4 regions of the Neorhizobium sp. P12A genome follow, and region 2 is predicted to be linked to each of the others. Evidence: predicted binding sites of a transcription regulator. Region 2 holds the regulator's gene; each other region holds the start of a gene.
The links. Region 2 encodes LexA, which represses DNA repair genes until DNA is damaged. Its sites were predicted from a motif close to TGTTCNNNNTGTGTTCNG; they were not measured.

Region 1 (4,211 bases), on a different contig from region 2:
GGGTTCGATCATGCGCATCTTCTTCATGACCGGGGCTGCGATCGGCATCGTCGGCACCTTGGCGGGCGTGCTGCTCGGCGTTCTCGTCTGCGTCAATATCGAATCGATCCGCCAGTTCTTCTCCTGGATCTCAGGCACTGTCCTGTTTGACCCGCAGCTCTATTTCCTCAGCACACTGCCGGCGGAAATGGATTTGAGCGAGACGATCACCGTCGTCGTCATGGCGCTGACACTGTCCTTCCTCGCCACCATCTTTCCGGCCTGGCGTGCCTCACGGCTCGATCCGGTGCAGGCTCTCCGCTACGAATAAGGGTTGCTTCATTCCATGAAACGACATGTCGTTCTCGAACTATCGGGCATCGAGCGTCACTACGGGCAAGGCGAAACGAGGCTCTCCATCCTGAAGGGCGCGAATTTCTCGCTGCATAGGGGCGAGATCGTCGCGCTCGTTGCGCCGTCAGGCACAGGCAAATCGACGCTTCTGCATGTCGCCGGCTTGCTCGAGCATCCCGATGGCGGCGACGTCGTCCTGAACGGCAATGCCTGCAACGGGCTGTCCGACGATCGCCGCACGGCGATGCGCCGCAGCGATATTGGTTTCGTCTACCAGTTCCACCATCTCCTGCCGGAATTTTCGGCAGCCGAGAACATCATGATGCCGCAGATGATCGCCGGACTCTCCCGCAAGGAAGCCCGCGAGCGCGCCAGTGCTTTGCTGGACTATATGCGCATCGGTCATCGCGGCGATCACCGTCCGGCCGAACTGTCCGGTGGTGAGCAGCAGCGCGTAGCGATCGCCCGCGCGGTTGCCAATGCGCCGCTTGTGTTGCTGGCAGATGAACCGACGGGCAATCTCGACCCGGCAACGGCCCATTACGTTTTCGACGCGCTGGAAGCACTGGTTCGTCAGTCCGGTCTGGCTGCCATGATCGCGACACACAATCACGAACTCGCGGCCCGAATGGACCGCCGCGTGACGCTGAGCGACGGGAAGGTCGTGGAAATGTGAGGATCGGATTGCCGGGTGTGAGGCGTCAGTCCTGCTTGATGCCGCAGCCCGTTTGCCCGACCTGATCGTCCCAGTCCTCGATCTTGATCGTCTTCGGATCAGCCTTACTGTCCTTGCCGTCCTTCGTTACCTTGCCTGTCAGAACGTTGTAGTCGCAGGAACCGTTGTGATCAGGGTCCAGCGTGTCATAGTAGTTATAGGTGTAGCCGGCGACGACGAAGGCGCCGTTGCGATAGGCGAGCGTCAGCGTCTGGTCCCAGCGGTCGCGACCGACGCCGCTATTTTCCGAATGAACGGCGATCGAGCCGTTCGGCATGCCCTTGATCGCAGGGTCCTGGCCGAACATGCCGTCGAGGCTTGCATTGCCCCAGACTTTCGCCGGCGCCGTCGTGACCAGTTTCAACAGGTCGTGATCCTTGTCGCGCAGGTAGATATAGATCGCGATATCGTCGCCCTGTTCCTTCGGGCCGACGAGCATCGCCATATCGGTCTTGCCGTCCTTGTCCCAATCGCCCGTGGTGGCGTCGATGATGTGCTCGGGCGCGATATCCTCGGCGGCGGCGACCCCGCCGGTCAGAAGGAACAAAAGAATAGCCGGGATAAGATTTCTCATTTCGATTGGCGCTCCCCGGATCAGGATGGTGTCCGGCCGTTTTAACCATAGTCGAAGACTTTAAAAGATATCGCGACAAATTCGTCGAAACTGCCGTTGACTCTCGAACAGAAATAGAACAAAAAAGAAACATAACGAGTAAGGAGAGCACAGATGACCGAGATCATTCGAGACATTGCAGCATTCACCTCCATCGTCATGTTCGTCGCCAGTTTTTCCCTCATCATGATGGCGATGTAATTTTGGGGATCGGCCCGCGGTAATGCATGGCTGATCCACGTAAGCACGACTGGACTTTGCCGCCAGCTATGCCGAAAATATGCGCGAAAGACTCGGGCATTTGGAAAGGCATATCATGGCGGATACGACAGGGGGCAGCGTATTAGGCGCGCCGTTGGGAGAAGCTCCCGAGTTTGTGCATCTGCGCGTCCATTCCGCCTATTCGCTTCTTGAGGGCGCTTTGCCGCTCAAGAAGATTCTTGCCAAGGTCGCCAGCGACAGCCAGCCGGCGATTGCCATTACCGACACCAACAATCTTTTCATCGCGCTGGAATTCTCCCAGAAGGCGATGGACGAGGGCTTGCAGCCGATTATCGGCTGCCAGGTGTCGATCGATATGGAGGACGCCGCAGAGGGCGAAAAGCGCAACGGCCAGCAGGCGCTCGCCAAACTGCCGTCGATCGTGCTTCTGGCTGCCACCGACGCGGGCTATGAGCGTCTCGTGGATCTCGTCAGCCGTGCCTATCTCGGCGGCGAGGGTACCCAGGCCGTCCACATCTGCGCCTCCTGGCTGGAGGAGATCGGGACTGGCGGCTTGATCGCCTTGACCGGGTCGCTAGGCGGCCCGATCGACATGGCGCTGAAGGAAGGGCACGCGCCCCAGGCTTTGGCGCGGCTGATGCAGCTGAAGCGCCTGTTCGGCGACCGGCTGTATGTCGAGTTGCAGCGGCACGGCACCTACGACCGCCGCCACGAGCAGCGCATGATCGGCCTTGCCTATGAACATGACCTGCCGCTGGTAGCGACTAACGAAGCCTTTTTCCCGACCCGCGACGATTACGATGCGCATGATGCCCTGATGGCGGTTGCGCACAACGCCATCGTCTCGGATGACAGCCGCTTTCGCCTGACGCCGGATCATTATCTGAAGAGCCGCGCCGACATGGCCAAGCTCTTTGCAGATCTGCCCGAGGCGCTGGAGAACACGGTCGAGATCGCCCGGCGCTGCTCCTTCGTCCTGAAGACCCGCAAGCCGATCCTGCCGCGCTTTACCGGCGCCACCGACGACCCGGAGGAGGCAGAGCGTGCCGAGTCGGGCGAGCTTCGCCGCCAGGCGGTCGAAGGCCTGGACATGCGGCTTGCAACGCTCGGCATGTCGGCGGGTTACGAGGAGAAAGATTACCGGGAACGGCTGGAATTCGAGCTCAGTGTCATCGAGCGCATGAAGTTCCCGGGCTACTTCCTGATCGTTGCAGACTTCATCAAATGGGCCAAGCAGCATGATATCCCCGTTGGCCCCGGCCGCGGCTCCGGTGCGGGCTCGCTGGTTGCCTATGCGCTGACGATCACCGACGTCGATCCGTTGCGTTTCTCGCTGCTCTTCGAACGCTTCCTCAATCCGGAACGCGTCTCGATGCCGGACTTCGATATCGACTTCTGCCAGGACCGCCGCGAAGAGGTGATCCGCTACGTCCAGCAGAAATACGGCCGCGAACAGGTGGCCCAGATCATCACCTTCGGTTCGCTTCAGGCGCGCGCCGCCCTTCGCGACGTCGGCCGCGTGCTCGAAATGCCCTATGGCCAGGTCGACAAGATTTGCAAGCTGGTGCCGAACAATCCGGCCAACCCGACACCGCTGTCCAAGGCGATCGAGGAGGAGCCGAAACTGCAGGAAGAGGCGGACAAGGAGCCGGTCGTCGCCCGCTTGCTCGATATCGCCCAGAAGATCGAGGGTCTCTACCGCCACGCTTCGACCCACGCCGCCGGCATCGTCATCGGCGACAGGCCCTTGTCGAAGCTGGTGCCGATGTACCGCGATCCGCGCTCCGACATGCCGGTCACGCAGTTCAACATGAAGTGGGTCGAACAGGCCGGCCTCGTCAAGTTCGACTTCCTCGGCCTGAAGACGCTGACTGTCCTCAAGGTCGCGGTCGATTTCGTCGCCAAGCGCGGCATCAAGGTCGATCTGGCGGCGATCCCGCTGGATGACAAGCCCACTTACGACATGCTCTCGCGCGGCGAGACGGTCGGCGTGTTCCAGGTGGAAAGTGCGGGCATGCGCAAGGCGCTGATCGGCATGCGCCCCGACTGCATCGAGGACATTATCGCGCTGGTGGCGCTCTATCGCCCGGGCCCGATGGAGAATATCCCGACCTACAACGCCCGCAAGCATGGCGAGGAAGAACTAGAGTCGATCCATCCGACGATCGACCATCTGCTCAAGGAAACACAGGGCGTTATCGTCTATCAGGAACAGGTGATGCAGATCGCCCAGGTCCTGTCGGGCTATTCCCTCGGCGAAGCCGATCTTCTGCGCCGCGCCATGGGTAAGAAGATCAAGGCGGAGATGGACCAGCAGCGCGAGCGCTT
Region 2 (4,211 bases):
CATCATTGCCATTTCAGGCCTCAACATGGCGCTGTCGGCCGGCATCTTCTATGTCGGCCTGCGCTATCTCTTCAGTCTCTTTCCCGGCGCCGCACAAGCATGGCCCACCAAGAAGATTGCAGCTTTCGGGGCGCTGGTGACGGTGACGGCCTACTATATGATTTCCGGCTTCGGTGTCTCGGCAGAGCGCGCCTTCGTGATGATGGCGATCATGCTGGTCGCCGTCCTGTTCGACAGGCCCTCGCTCAGTCTAAGGAACGTGGCCCTCTCGGCAATCGCGATTCTGATATTGTCGCCCTCCGAGGCACTTGGCCCGAGCTTCCAGATGTCTTTTGCCGCAACGCTTGCCCTCGTCTCTGGCTATTCGCTCTGGCAGCGGCGGCCAAGCCGTGAGGGAGGGCTGCTGAGGCTACGGATATTCAGCCCGCTGGCTGTGGTGTTTCGCTTCTTCGGGGGTATTGCATCGACATCCTTCGTCGGCGGCCTGTCGACGGCTATCTTCTCGATCGAGCATTTTCACCGCCTGGCGACATATGGTCTTGTTGCCAATCTCGCCGCCATGCCCGTCGTGTCCTTCGTGGTCATGCCAGTCGGGATGCTCGCCGTGCTGCTCATGCCCTTCGGGCTCGACTATTATCCCTGGCAGGTGACAGGCGTGGGGCTCGACGCCGTAACCGCCATCGCCAAGACGGTTGCCGCGTGGGGCGGCAATATTCCATTTGCCCGGCTACCGCTCTGGCTCTTTCCAACCATCGTTGCCGGCTTTTTGCTGATGACGATGCTAAGAACGAAGTTGCGCCATGCCGGTGCCGTCTTGATTGCGGCATCGATCGCAATCGCCGCTCTGACACCTGAGACTCCCAAGACGGAAGTCCTGATCTCCGAGGACGGCGAACTCGTCGCTCTGCTACGCAACGGAAAGCTCGAACCCAATCGCGAGCGGCCGCCAGACTTTATTTTCGGACAGTGGCAGCAAGCGCTTGCGCTCTTCGATCAGCAACCGCCGAAAATGCTGCCTGCGGACGATACGACACCAACCCGCAAGGCCAAAACAGGGCCGCCTCTCAGGCTGGATTTCAATCAGCAGAAAATCCTGCGCGATGCCATGGCAGCCGCTCTGGATACCGTTCCCGAAGGAGGATTTGCCTGCCACCGCAAGGATTGGTGCGCCGCAATCCTGGACAATGGAAGGATCCTGCTGACGATCGATAACGCCGCCTATCTCGGCCCGGCCTGCGATATTGCCGACCTTGTCGTGATACCGGTGCGGCTGCGTCTCAACATCTGCCGTTCTGGTGCACAGTTGTTCACCGGCGCGACCCTCAGGCGCTCCGGCTCGGTCGAGATCGATCTGGCATCCGAAAAACCCGAAATAATAACCGCGTTTCAAGGCGTTCAACGCGCCTGGAACCGCCACCGGGCTTATGATTGGCGCTCCAACACCTTTGTCACGAGCCGGGACATATCATCGCTCAGTGATAGCGACGGATGAGCCCTACCAGTTTGCCCTGCACCTTGACGCGATCCGGTCCGAAAATGCGGGTTTCGTAAGCCGGGTTTGCTGCTTCGAGCGCAATCGAAGCGCCCTTGCGGCGGAAGCGCTTGAGCGTGGCTTCTTCGTCATCGACGAGAGCGACGACGATATCTCCGGGATTGGCGGTCGTCACGTTTCGGATGATGACCGTATCGCCGTCGAAAATGCCCGCCTCGATCATCGAATCGCCTTTGACTTCCAGCGCATAGTGCTCGCCGGAGCTCAGCATATCGGCAGGAACGACGATGTCGTGGGTATTGTTCTGAATAGCGGAAATCGGCACACCGGCAGCGATTCGCCCCATGACAGGCACGGAAACCGAGTTGCCCGAATCATCATTAGCCGGCTTCGTTGGAGCTGCCGCAACGGGCTGCGGTTTTCCAAGGCTCCCCTCGATGACACTGGGCGAAAAGCCCCGGCGTATCTGCGAAGGAGGGTTATATGCTTCGGGCAATTTGATCACTTCGAGCGCACGCGCTCGGTTCGGGAGGCGGCGAATGAAACCGCGCTCCTCAAGAGCTGTAATCAGCCGGTGAATGCCTGATTTGGAGGCGAGATCCAGCGCATCTTTCATCTCGTCGAATGACGGTGGAACGCCGGATTCCTTCATCCGCTCATGAATGAATAGAAGCAGTTCCTGCTGCTTGCGTGTCAACATCGTCATCGACCCCGATATGTGAAACAAATACAGAACAGACACTATATGTTCCATATGTGTTCCGCAAGTCCCTAAATTTTCGTGAAGTTTCCGCGAAAGAGCAAACTTTCTCTAATGTTTAGCTGGGTGGGCGCCGTTTTGACGCTTGTTCGGTCTACCATCCCGCTTGAATTGCTTGACCGAAAGGTGCAAACCATCGGCAGGGTAAGGGGATAATTCGATGAAGCCATTGCCGTATCCGCTCGACCACCTGGTCCTTCCGACCTTCAAGATCGCGTCGGCGCGCGAAAGACTGGGCAAGCTCGGCTTTACAGTTGCGGCCGATGCCCGGCATCCCTTTGGCACCGAGAATGCCTGCATCTTCCTCGCGGACAAGACTTATCTGGAGCCGCTGGGTGTTGCGAGCAGAGAGGAATGCGAGAGCGCGACGCTTGAGGGGAATGTCTTTACCGCTCGTGATCAAGCATACAGGTTCCGTCAGGGCGAGGACGGTTTTTCTGCCGTGGTCTTCGGAACCCCGGACGCGGCAGCAGACGATGAACGGCTGCGCGCCCATGCCATATCTGCCGGCCGAATGCTGGAGTTCACGCGACCGATGCAGATGCCGGACGGTTCGAAATCGACCGCCGGCTTCCGGTTGGCGTTTGCCGCCGATCTGCGCTCCCCTGATTTCTTTTCTTTCTGCTGCGAGCGCATCAATCCGTTCCCAACCGATCGCGATGCTCTCGAGAGGCATGCGAACGGTGCTGTCGGGTTGATAGAGGTGGCGCTATCGACGCCGGAGCCGGCTGCCTTCGCCGAATTTTTCGACAAGGTCGCAAACGGTCCGAAAATCACGCAGCAATCCTTCGGCCTGATGATCGAAGCGGCAAACGCCCGCATCGCGGTGCTGACGCCGCAGGGTATGGAAGCGTTCTACGATCTTCCCGTTCCCTCCTATGATTCCGGGCTGCGTGCGGGGGCAATCCTATTCCGCACGCGCGATCTTTCCGTGACAGCGGCGCATTTGGCTGGTAACGGCGTGAGCTACACGCATAAGAACCACCGTATCTTGGTAAGGGCAGCACCCGGGCAGGGCGCCCTGTTTGCCTTCGAGGAGACACAATGAGCAATCCGACCAATTCCGCAGTCGTCGCCGGCGAAGGCGCATCGAAAGTCACGTTTTCAAACAGCGGCAAGCTGTCGCTGATCGCTGGCCCCTGTCAGATGGAGAGCCGCGACCATGCCTTCATGATTGCGGGCGTGCTGAAGGAGCTTTGTGCCAAGCTTGGTATCGGGCTCGTCTACAAATCGTCTTTCGACAAGGCCAACCGCACCTCGCTTTCCGGCCAGCGTGGCATGGGGCTTGAGAAGTCTCTGGAAGTCTTCGCCGATCTCAAGAAGGAATTTGGCTTTCCTGTCCTGACTGACGTTCACACGGAAGAGCAGTGCGCGATTGTCGGAAAGGTCGTCGACGTGCTGCAGATCCCGGCCTTCCTCTCGCGCCAGACCGATCTCCTGATCGCGGCCGCCAAGACTGGCCGTGTGATCAACGTCAAGAAGGGCCAGTTCCTTGCGCCCTGGGACATGAAGAATGTGCTTGCCAAGCTGAATGACAGCGGCAATCCGAACGTGCTTCTGTGCGAGCGCGGCGCCTCCTTCGGCTACAATACCCTCGTTTCCGACATGCGCTCGCTGCCGATCATGGCGGCCATGGGCGCGCCGGTCATTTTCGACGCAACGCATTCGGTCCAGCAGCCGGGCGGGCAGGGCGGTTCGACTGGCGGCCAGCGTGAATTCGTGGAAACGCTGGCGCGTGCGGCTGTCGCTGTCGGCGTCGCGGGCGTCTTCATCGAAACCCATGAGGATCCGGACCATGCGCCGTCCGACGGCCCGAACATGGTGCATCTGAAGGACATGCCGCGGCTTCTTGAGAAGCTTCTGGCCTTCGACGCCATCGCCAAATCCTGATTCTTTCGGCCGCTTCAAAAGGCTGACATGATCTTGGGTTAGGCGGCTATATATGTTTCTCCAATCGGC
Region 3 (4,211 bases), on a different contig from region 2:
CGGCGGCAGCCGCCAGCATCGGGATGTCGCGGGCGCGGGCATAGTCGTGCAGCGAGCGGACGGCGGTGTCGCCGAGGCCGCGCTTCGGCGTGTTGATGATGCGCTCGAAAGCCAGATCGTCGGCCGGCTGGCAGACGAGCCGGAAATAGGCCATCGCATCGCGGATTTCGAGCCGCTCATAGAAGCGCGGGCCGCCGATGACGCGGTAGTTCAGGCCAAGCGTGACGAAGCGGTCTTCGAATTCGCGCATCTGGAAGGAAGCGCGCACAAGGATCGCCATGTCGTTGAGATTGTGCTTCTTGCCGGATGAATCGCCGCGCTGCAGCGCCTCGATCTCTTCGCCGATAGCGCGGGCTTCTTCCTCTGAATCCCAGGAGGCATGCACCTGAACCTTGGTGTCGTCTGGATCGCTGCGGTCGGTGAAGAGCGTCTTTCCGAGGCGTCCTTCGTTATGGGCGATCAGATGGGCGGCCGCTCCGAGGATATGCTCGGTCGAGCGGTAGTTGCGCTCCAGCTTGATCACCTTGGCGCCGGGGAAATCCTTCTCGAAGCGCAGGATGTTGTCGACTTCGGCGCCGCGCCAGCCATAGATCGACTGGTCGTCATCGCCGACGCAGCAGACGTTCTGCGGCTCGCCCTTCGGCCGCTGGGCGAGCAGCCGCAGCCACATGTACTGCGCCGTGTTGGTGTCCTGATACTCGTCGACGAGGATATAGCGGAAACGCTGATGATAGTCCTTCAGGATATCCGGGTTCTGGCGGAACATCGCGATCGGGTGCAGCAGCAGATCGCCGAAATCGCAGGCGTTCAGCGTCTTCAGCCGGTTCTGATAGGCCGCATAGAGTTCGCGGCCGCGGCCGTTTGCAAAGGCGCGGGCGTCGCCCTCCGGAATGTCTGCCGGCAGCAGGCCCTTGTTCTTCCAGGTGTCGATCATGCCGGCGAACTGCTTGGCCGGCCAGCGCTTGTCGTCCAGACCCTCGGCCTGGATGATCTGCTTGATCAGCCGTACGACGTCGTCGGTATCGAGAATGGTGAAGCTGGAGGAGAGGCCGACCAGCTCTCCGTGCCGGCGCAGAAGCTTGACGCCGATCGAGTGGAAGGTGCCGAGCCACGGCATGCCCTCGACCGCGCCGCCGACGAGAAGCGCAATGCGCTCCTTCATCTCGCGCGCCGCCTTGTTGGTGAAGGTGACGGCGAGGATCTGGCTGGGGAAGGCGCGGTTGGTCGACAGGATATGGGCGATGCGCGTGGTCAGCACGCGCGTCTTGCCGGTGCCGGCGCCGGCGAGCACGAGAACCGGGCCTTCCAGCGTCTCGACGGCTTCCGTCTGTTCGGGATTGAGGCCGGCGAGGTAGTCCGGCCGGCGCCCGCTATCGCGCGCGGCCATCGCCCGGGCGGCGATGCCGCCGGCAACGGGCGGAGCGCCCGCCGCTGCAGGCGGTTTGCGCGGGGCGGGCTCTTCATCGAAGAAGGGAATATCGTCGTATCCGGTCGTCATGCGGCTCAATGTAGTGATTCGGCCCCGAAAGGCAAAAGGAACGGCTGATAATAAGAACAAAAAGGGCACATTTATGTGAGAGAGATGCTGGATTGCGCGCATCGCAGTGTCATTGCGCCGATTTTCAGCGGCCGCGCGCGCATTGGGCCGTGGCGTTAATATCCGGGGCGAGCGAGGGGATGGGGCTCGGTGTGTATGGCAACGAAATCGGTGCCGTTTGTGTCTTTAAGGAAGCGGTCGCCAAGAATTGCGTCTTGAGCCAAGTGCTTGAAAACGCCTCATCATCATATTGCCTTATTCCTTAATATTGGTCTCGACATCAAATTCGGGGAGACCAGCGATTCCATGATCAAGAAACTTGTCCTTGTAGCCATTTGCGCCACCTATCTGAGCGCCTGCACGACGACCGATCCCTATACGGGGCAGCAGAAGGTCTCCAATACGGCAGGCGGCGCTGCGATCGGTGCCGGCCTGGGTGCCCTTGCTGGTCTCGCGGTCGGCGGGTCGCCGGTCGGACGGCGCAATGCAGCCCTGATCGGCGCCGGCATCGGTGCGCTGGCAGGCGGCTCGATCGGCAGCTACATGGACCAGCAGGAAGCCGAGCTGCGCCAGCAACTGCAGGGTACGGGCGTCTCCGTCACCCGCGTCGGCGACCGCATCATCCTCAACATGCCTTCGGCGATCACCTTCGATACCGACCAGGATGCGGTGAAGCCGGAATTCTATCCGACGCTGAACTCGGTCGCGATCGTGCTGCGCAAGTTCAACAAGTCGCTGATCGACGTCAACGGCCACACGGATTCGACCGGCAGCCTGCAGCATAACCAGGACCTGTCGCAGCGCCGCGCCATCTCGGTCGCCGGCTATCTCGGCAGCCAGGGCATCGACCAGCGTCGCGTCTCGGCCGTCGGCTTCGGCCCGTCGCAGCCTGTTGCCACCAATGCGACCGAAGCCGGCCGCGCCCAGAACCGCCGTGTCGAGATCCAGATCTCGCCGCTCACGCAGAATGGGTGAGGCGCGGTCCGGCGTAGCCGGAGCAATCGATCCAGTGAATCGATTGCAGCGCCGAACGCCCGAAGCGTAAGCGCAGGGCCGGTTGGTTCGGCGCGACGAGGGGCTTCTTGCTTGCGTGGGAACCCCTCATCCCCCTGCCGGGACCTTCTCTCCTCGGGGAGAAGATACAAGCGCCGACGCTTCGCAGATCTCAGCGGTCGAAATAGGAGTGATTTGGGTGCAGCGGCATCCGTCTTCTCCGCTTGGGGAGAAGGTGCCCGAAGGGCGGATGAGGGGTTCCCATCCGTCATATACCGCGGGATGCGCGGCACAAACCTCACCCCTCACTCATGCATCTTCGCCCCCTTGACGATCTTGTCGACAAGCTTCTTGTCCGCCCGTAGCGCAATGCCGACGACCTTGGCGTCCTCCGGCGCGAATTCCGAAAAGACCGCGCGGTTTGCCGCATCATGGCCCGTCGCAAACATTTCCTCGATGAAGACGGAGGCTGCCACTTCGCGTTCAAGGGACCGGCGATGGACCGCTGCGATCGTTTCTTCATCGGCGGACAGCACGATGATCGGCTGGACCGATAGCGCATTGTAGATATTGCCCGCCCGGTCGCGATAGGGCTCGCCGATGATATCGGGATATTGCCCGACGATACCTGATGTCAGGAAGGCGGTGACGTTCAGCTTTTGCCATGACGCAAGATTGTTTCGCAGAACGATCGCGATTTTGGTATCAAACATGGATGGTCTCTTTCATGCGGTGCCAAGGGGGCGGATTCGGGAGATAGAAGAGTGATCGATGTATCCGGGCAGATACTTAGAGGTCTTGAACGTTCGTGCGTGCCGGCCGAGCGCGACCGGATCGTCGCGGCGCCCACCAATCCCGGTATCGAGCGCATCCAGGCGCAGTTCAGGGGTAATGCCTTCGGGCTGCACCGCCACGACACCTATGGCCTTGGGGTGACGATGCGCGGCGTGCAGACCTTCGCCTATAGGGGCGAGCGGCGCTACAGCGTGCCAGGCCGGGTTATCGTGCTGCATCCGGGCGAGCTGCATGACGGCGGCGCGGCTACGGATGACGGCCTGCTGTACCGCATGCTCTACATGGAGCCGCAGCGGCTGCTTGAGGGGCTGGAGCAGGCGGGCGCCAGCTTGCCTTTTGTCGACGATCCCATCATCGAGGACGGGCCGCTGGCGTCGCTCCTGATGAGCGCGCTTACGGATCTCGAACAGACGCTAGACGAACTGTTCCTTGATGATTTCATCGTCCGGCTGGGATCAGGTCTTGCTGTCCACGCCAAGCAGTTGCAAAGGCCGCTCGGCGCCGTCGCGTGGAATCAGGCGCGGGCGGCGCGAGACTATCTCGAAGCTCATGTGCTGCGCGGCGTCGGCTCGAAGGAGCTGGAAGAGGTCACCGGCCTTGACCGATTTGCCCTTTCTCGCCATTTCCGCGCTGCTTTCGCCACAAGCCCGCACCGCTTCCTGCTGATGCGCCGCCTGCAGTGGGCAAAGGCGATGATTGCCGATGGCGAGCCGCTGGCGGAGGTTGCCGCTGCCACGGGCTTTGCCGACCAAAGCCATCTGACGCGGCATTTCAAGAAGACCTTCGGGATTGCGCCCGGCGCTTGGGGTGCCATGGTCGGGGCAGGGCGGGCGTCTGCCTGATCTTCGGGGCCTTAAAGCCGCACGCTCTCGCCCAAGAAATCAAG
Region 4 (4,211 bases), on a different contig from region 2:
ATCTTCCTGGGCCTGATGGTCTACCTCAAGGTTCCGGGCATGATGGCGAAGTCGCTTGACGACCGCGCTGATCAAATCCGTAACGAGCTGGCGGAAGCCAAGCGTCTGCGCGAAGAAGCCCAGCACCTGCTGGCCGAATACCAGCGCAAGCGCAAGGAAGCCGAAGCCGAAGCCGCCCATATCGTTGCCGCCGCCGAGCGCGAGGCAGAGATGCTGACGGCCGAAGCACGGAAGAAGACGGAAGAATTCGTTGCCAACCGCACGGCGCTTTCGGAAGCCAAGATCAAGCAGGCTGAAGTTGACGCAATGAAGGCGGTTCGTTCCGCTGCCGTTGACCTCGCGATCGCTGCTGCAGGCTCGGTTATCGCCAAGAAGGCAGATGGCGGTGTTCAGTCGCAGCTCTTCCAGAACGCCGTCGGCGAAGTGAAGAGCCGCCTGAACTAAGCAGCTCGCATCTGATGATTTTGAAAGGCCCCGCTTCGGCGGGGTTTTTTGTTTTTGGGGGTGCAGCTATTCCGAAAAGCTTGCGTCGTGCCAACCCCCTCTGCCCTGCCGGGCATCTGCCCCACAGGTGGGGAGATTGGCTGGGCGCACGGGCTTCCCCAAACAATTGGCATTTCTGCACATCGAAACGGTTGAAAGAGGGAAATCCCAAGCCACTTGTAATCTCCCCACCTGTGGGGGAGATGCCCGGCAGGGCAGAGGGGGGAATTGCAGGCACCTTTGCCTGCGACCCTTACTCCTCCACCACGCCCGCACCATCCTTGCGTAACGGCCTAAAACTCATGCGATGAAGCGAGCAGGGCCCGTGTTCCTCGATGCCACGCCGGTGTTGCGCGGTGCCATAGCCGGCATGCGCGGCAAAGCCGTAGGCCGGGAAGACCAGATGCGCCCGCGTCATCATCCGGTCACGCGTGACCTTGGCGACGATCGAGGCGGCGGCGATGGAGAGCGAGCGCGCATCGCCTTTGACGACGGCCTTGCCCGGGCAGGGAAGGCCTGGTGGAACGTCGAGCCCGTCGGTCAGCACGTAGCTTGCCGGCAGTGAGAGGCCGATCACGGCGCGGCGCATGGCGTCGAGGCTTGCCTTGCGGATATCCGTTTCGTCGATGCGGGTGGAGCTGGACGAGGCGATCGCGACCGTTGCCGTCTGAATGATCACTTCGAACAGCTCTTCGCGTCGCTGTGCCGAAAGCTGCTTCGAATCGTTCAGGCCGTCGGGAATGCAGTCGGGATCGAGGATGACTGCAGCAGCGACTACAGGACCGGCCAGCGGCCCGCGCCCGGCCTCGTCAGCACCCGCGACAGGCCAGTGCCCGGCCTTGCGCGCGGAGAGTTCCAGCGTGAAATCCGGAACGAGAGGAACGTCCTCGAAAAGCAGAGGAGAATCGGGTGGCGTGCGACGTGTCATGCGGCGGACCCTCGCACGCCAGCCCGATCTCCTGCAAGCCCCCGGCATCAGGGCGGCGGTCCGGGGGCTATATCGCGGGCAGGGATTGGAACTACCCGCGAAACTTGAAGATTGTCAGAGCAGCGAAAGCTGCACGCCGCTGCCATTGGGCGGCACGAAGAGATCGTCGCGCAGATGGATGCTGCGGCGGGTCAGCCCCAGCCGCTTCACGGCCAATTCGAAGCGCCGGCTGATCTGCCAGGCATAGGGGCCCGCACCTTTCATGCGCTTGCCGAACTCAGCGTCATAATCCTTGCCGCCGCGCATGGAGCGGACCAGCGACATCACGTGCCGGTAGCGGTCGGGATAGTTCTGCAGCAGCCAGTCGCGGAAAAGCGGGCTCACTTCCAGCGGCAGCCGCAGCATCACATACCCGGCTTCCAGCGCGCCAGCTGCCTTGGCCGATTCGAGGATGCGCTCCAGCTCATGGTCGTTCAGCGCGGGGATCATCGGCGCTGCCAACACCGAGGTCGGAATGCCCGCCTCAGACAGCGCCTTGATCGCCTGCAGCCGTCGTGTCGGCGTCGCCGCGCGTGGCTCCATCGTCCTCGCCATCTTGCGGTCGAGCGTCGTAATCGATAGCGCCACGCGCGCGATGTTCTTCGCCGCCATCTCCTGCAGGATGTCGATGTCGCGGATTATGAGGGCCGACTTGGTGACGATCGAGACCGGATGATTGGCCCTGTTCAGCACTTCGAGGATCTGGCGCATCACCTGCCATTCCTTCTCGATCGGCTGATAGGGATCGGTATTGGTGCCGATGGCGATCACCTTCGGCTTGTAGCCGGGCTTGGCAAGCTCGCGCTCCAAGAGCTTCGGCACATCCGGCTTGGCAAACAGCTTCGCCTCGAAATCGAGGCCAGCGGAGAGCCCCATATAGGCGTGCGTCGGCCGCGCGAAGCAATAGATGCAGCCATGCTCGCAGCCGCGATAGGGATTGATCGAGCGGTCGAAGGAAATATCCGGAGAGGTGTTGCGCGTGATCGCCGTACGCGGCTTTTCCACCTGCACTTCCGTCTTGAAGGGCGGGAGGTCTTCCAGCGTCTGCCACCCGTCATCGAAGCTCTCGCGCTGCGAGGGCTCGAAGCGGCCGGTTGGGTTCAGGCCGGCGCCGCGACCGCGCCTGCGATCGACCTCGATCCTGAGGCCCGCCGCTGCGATCATGGCGTCGGCAACGTCTGCCGTGTTGGCAGGTGCAAATGCAGCCTGCCCCGCGAGGGACTGTGGGTTCATCGATAGCTCCAAGGCGGCGGATGCTGTTGCATCCCGTTTCGACCTTGATTAAATTCCTATCGAGAAAACGAGAACAATGCAAGAACAAAAAGCGGAAATCCGCCGCTGGCAATTAATTGGGCAACGCTCTATAAACAGGCAATGTTGACAGTCATTATCGAATGCCAGGATCAGGAACCCGAGCTGGCGCAGACATTGGCAGCCCTTGTGGCGGGCGCGGTAGAGGGCCTCGTCTGCGACGTCGTCGTGCTGGATCATGGCTCTGGCGACGGCACCGAGCGGGTGGCCGACGCAGCCGGCTGCCGCTTTTATTCTGAGTGGGATATCAAGGACATCCTGCACTCTGCCCGCGGCGAATGGCTGCTTCTGGTCGAGCCGGGCGCACGGCCTCAGGCCGGCTGGATCGACGAGATTGCCGAATACGTATCGCTGAACAAGGTGCCCGCCCGGTTCACGGCTTCGCGCGGCTATCGCCGGCCGTTCCTGAAGCGAATGGGCCGCGCGCGACCGCCGCTGGAACTCGGATTTCTGGTCTCCAAGCGTCAAGCGATCGCGACCGCGAAAACAGGAATGCGGCTTGCGGAATTCACCAAGGGACAAAAGGCGCGCAGGCTGTCGAGCGAGATGATCCCATCCTGGGTTGCCCGGGCCGCGAGATAGGGTCAGCTGCCGCCGCGTTTCAGGTGCTCGTCGAGCCGCGGCATGATCTCCACGAAATTGCAGGGCATGTGCCGGTAGTCGAGCTGCGCCTTAAGGATGCCGTCCCAGGCGTCCTTGCAGGCACCGGGAGAGCCGGGCAGCACGAAGATGAAGGTGGCGTTGGCAACGCCGCCGGTCGCACGGGACTGGATGGTGGCCGTACCGATCTTGTCATAGGAAATACGATGGAAAACCTCCGAGAAGCCGTCCATGCGCTTCTCGAACAGAGGCTCCAGCGCCTCTGGCGTGACATCGCGACCGGTGAAGCCGGTTCCGCCAGTGGTGATCACCACATCGACCGAATCATCCAGTGTCCAGGCCTCGACCTGCGTCCTGATCCGCACCTTGTCATCGGGGACGATGGCGCGGGCTGCGAGACGATGGCCGGCCTCTCCGATGCGCGCGACGAGTGTATCGCCGGATTTGTCATCGGCCAGGGTCCGGGTATCCGAAACTGTCAGCACTGCGATGCCGACAGGAATGAAGGCGCGCGATTCATTTGTATTTGCCATCATTCGTCTCCTGAAATCGTCTCCGTCGCCTGGAAATACCAGCCCGGCTTCTGCCTGTGAAGCAATTCCGCCGCGGTTTCCGCCCGCGCGCGACCCGCAAATATCCCAAAGCAGGTGGCGCCGGATCCCGACATGCGCGTCAGCAGCGCGCCTGATTCGCTGAGCATCCGGGAGATGGCGGCAATGTCGGCACAAAGCGTCCTTGCCGGCGCCTCAAGGTCGTTGCGCAAGCTGCCAACCACGTCGAGCCAATCTTGGCGGCGACGCTCCTGAAGCGGATCGAAATCGAATTTCGGGTTGTCCCGGCTTTCCAGCGC

Region 1: a site for LexA is predicted at 1,737-1,754, ahead of dnaE (DNA polymerase III subunit alpha). Genes of this name have one in related genera too.
Region 3: a site for LexA is predicted at 1,551-1,568, ahead of DTW90_RS01045 (UvrD-helicase domain-containing protein). Genes of this name have one in related genera too.
Region 4: a site for LexA is predicted at 2,753-2,770, ahead of DTW90_RS09865 (PA0069 family radical SAM protein). Genes of this name have one in related genera too.

Annotation. Positions count from the first base shown of each region.
Region 1 is NZ_QOVX01000004.1:347,880-352,090, forward strand. It holds gene DTW90_RS16030 (lipoprotein-releasing ABC transporter permease subunit) at 1-310, shown strand, start outside; gene DTW90_RS16035 (ABC transporter ATP-binding protein) at 326-1,009, shown strand; gene DTW90_RS16040 (hypothetical protein) at 1,035-1,622, opposite strand; gene dnaE (DNA polymerase III subunit alpha) at 1,978-4,211, shown strand, end outside.
Region 2 is NZ_QOVX01000010.1:94,716-98,926, forward strand. It holds gene DTW90_RS24040 (ComEC/Rec2 family competence protein) at 1-1,492, shown strand, start outside; gene lexA (transcriptional repressor LexA) at 1,473-2,192, opposite strand; gene DTW90_RS24050 (VOC family protein) at 2,413-3,300, shown strand; gene kdsA (3-deoxy-8-phosphooctulonate synthase) at 3,297-4,142, shown strand.
Region 3 is NZ_QOVX01000001.1:217,483-221,693, reverse strand. It holds gene DTW90_RS01045 (UvrD-helicase domain-containing protein) at 1-1,498, opposite strand, end outside; gene DTW90_RS01040 (OmpA family protein) at 1,844-2,512, shown strand; gene DTW90_RS01035 (DUF2000 family protein) at 2,836-3,243, opposite strand; gene DTW90_RS01030 (AraC family transcriptional regulator) at 3,298-4,167, shown strand; gene DTW90_RS01025 (LysR family transcriptional regulator) at 4,179-4,211, opposite strand, start outside.
Region 4 is NZ_QOVX01000002.1:789,304-793,514, forward strand. It holds gene DTW90_RS09850 (F0F1 ATP synthase subunit B) at 1-444, shown strand, start outside; gene DTW90_RS09860 (ribonuclease HII) at 737-1,411, opposite strand; gene DTW90_RS09865 (PA0069 family radical SAM protein) at 1,526-2,683, opposite strand; gene DTW90_RS09870 (glycosyltransferase) at 2,825-3,343, shown strand; gene moaB (molybdenum cofactor biosynthesis protein B) at 3,346-3,894, opposite strand; gene DTW90_RS09880 (4-(cytidine 5'-diphospho)-2-C-methyl-D-erythritol kinase) at 3,894-4,211, opposite strand, start outside.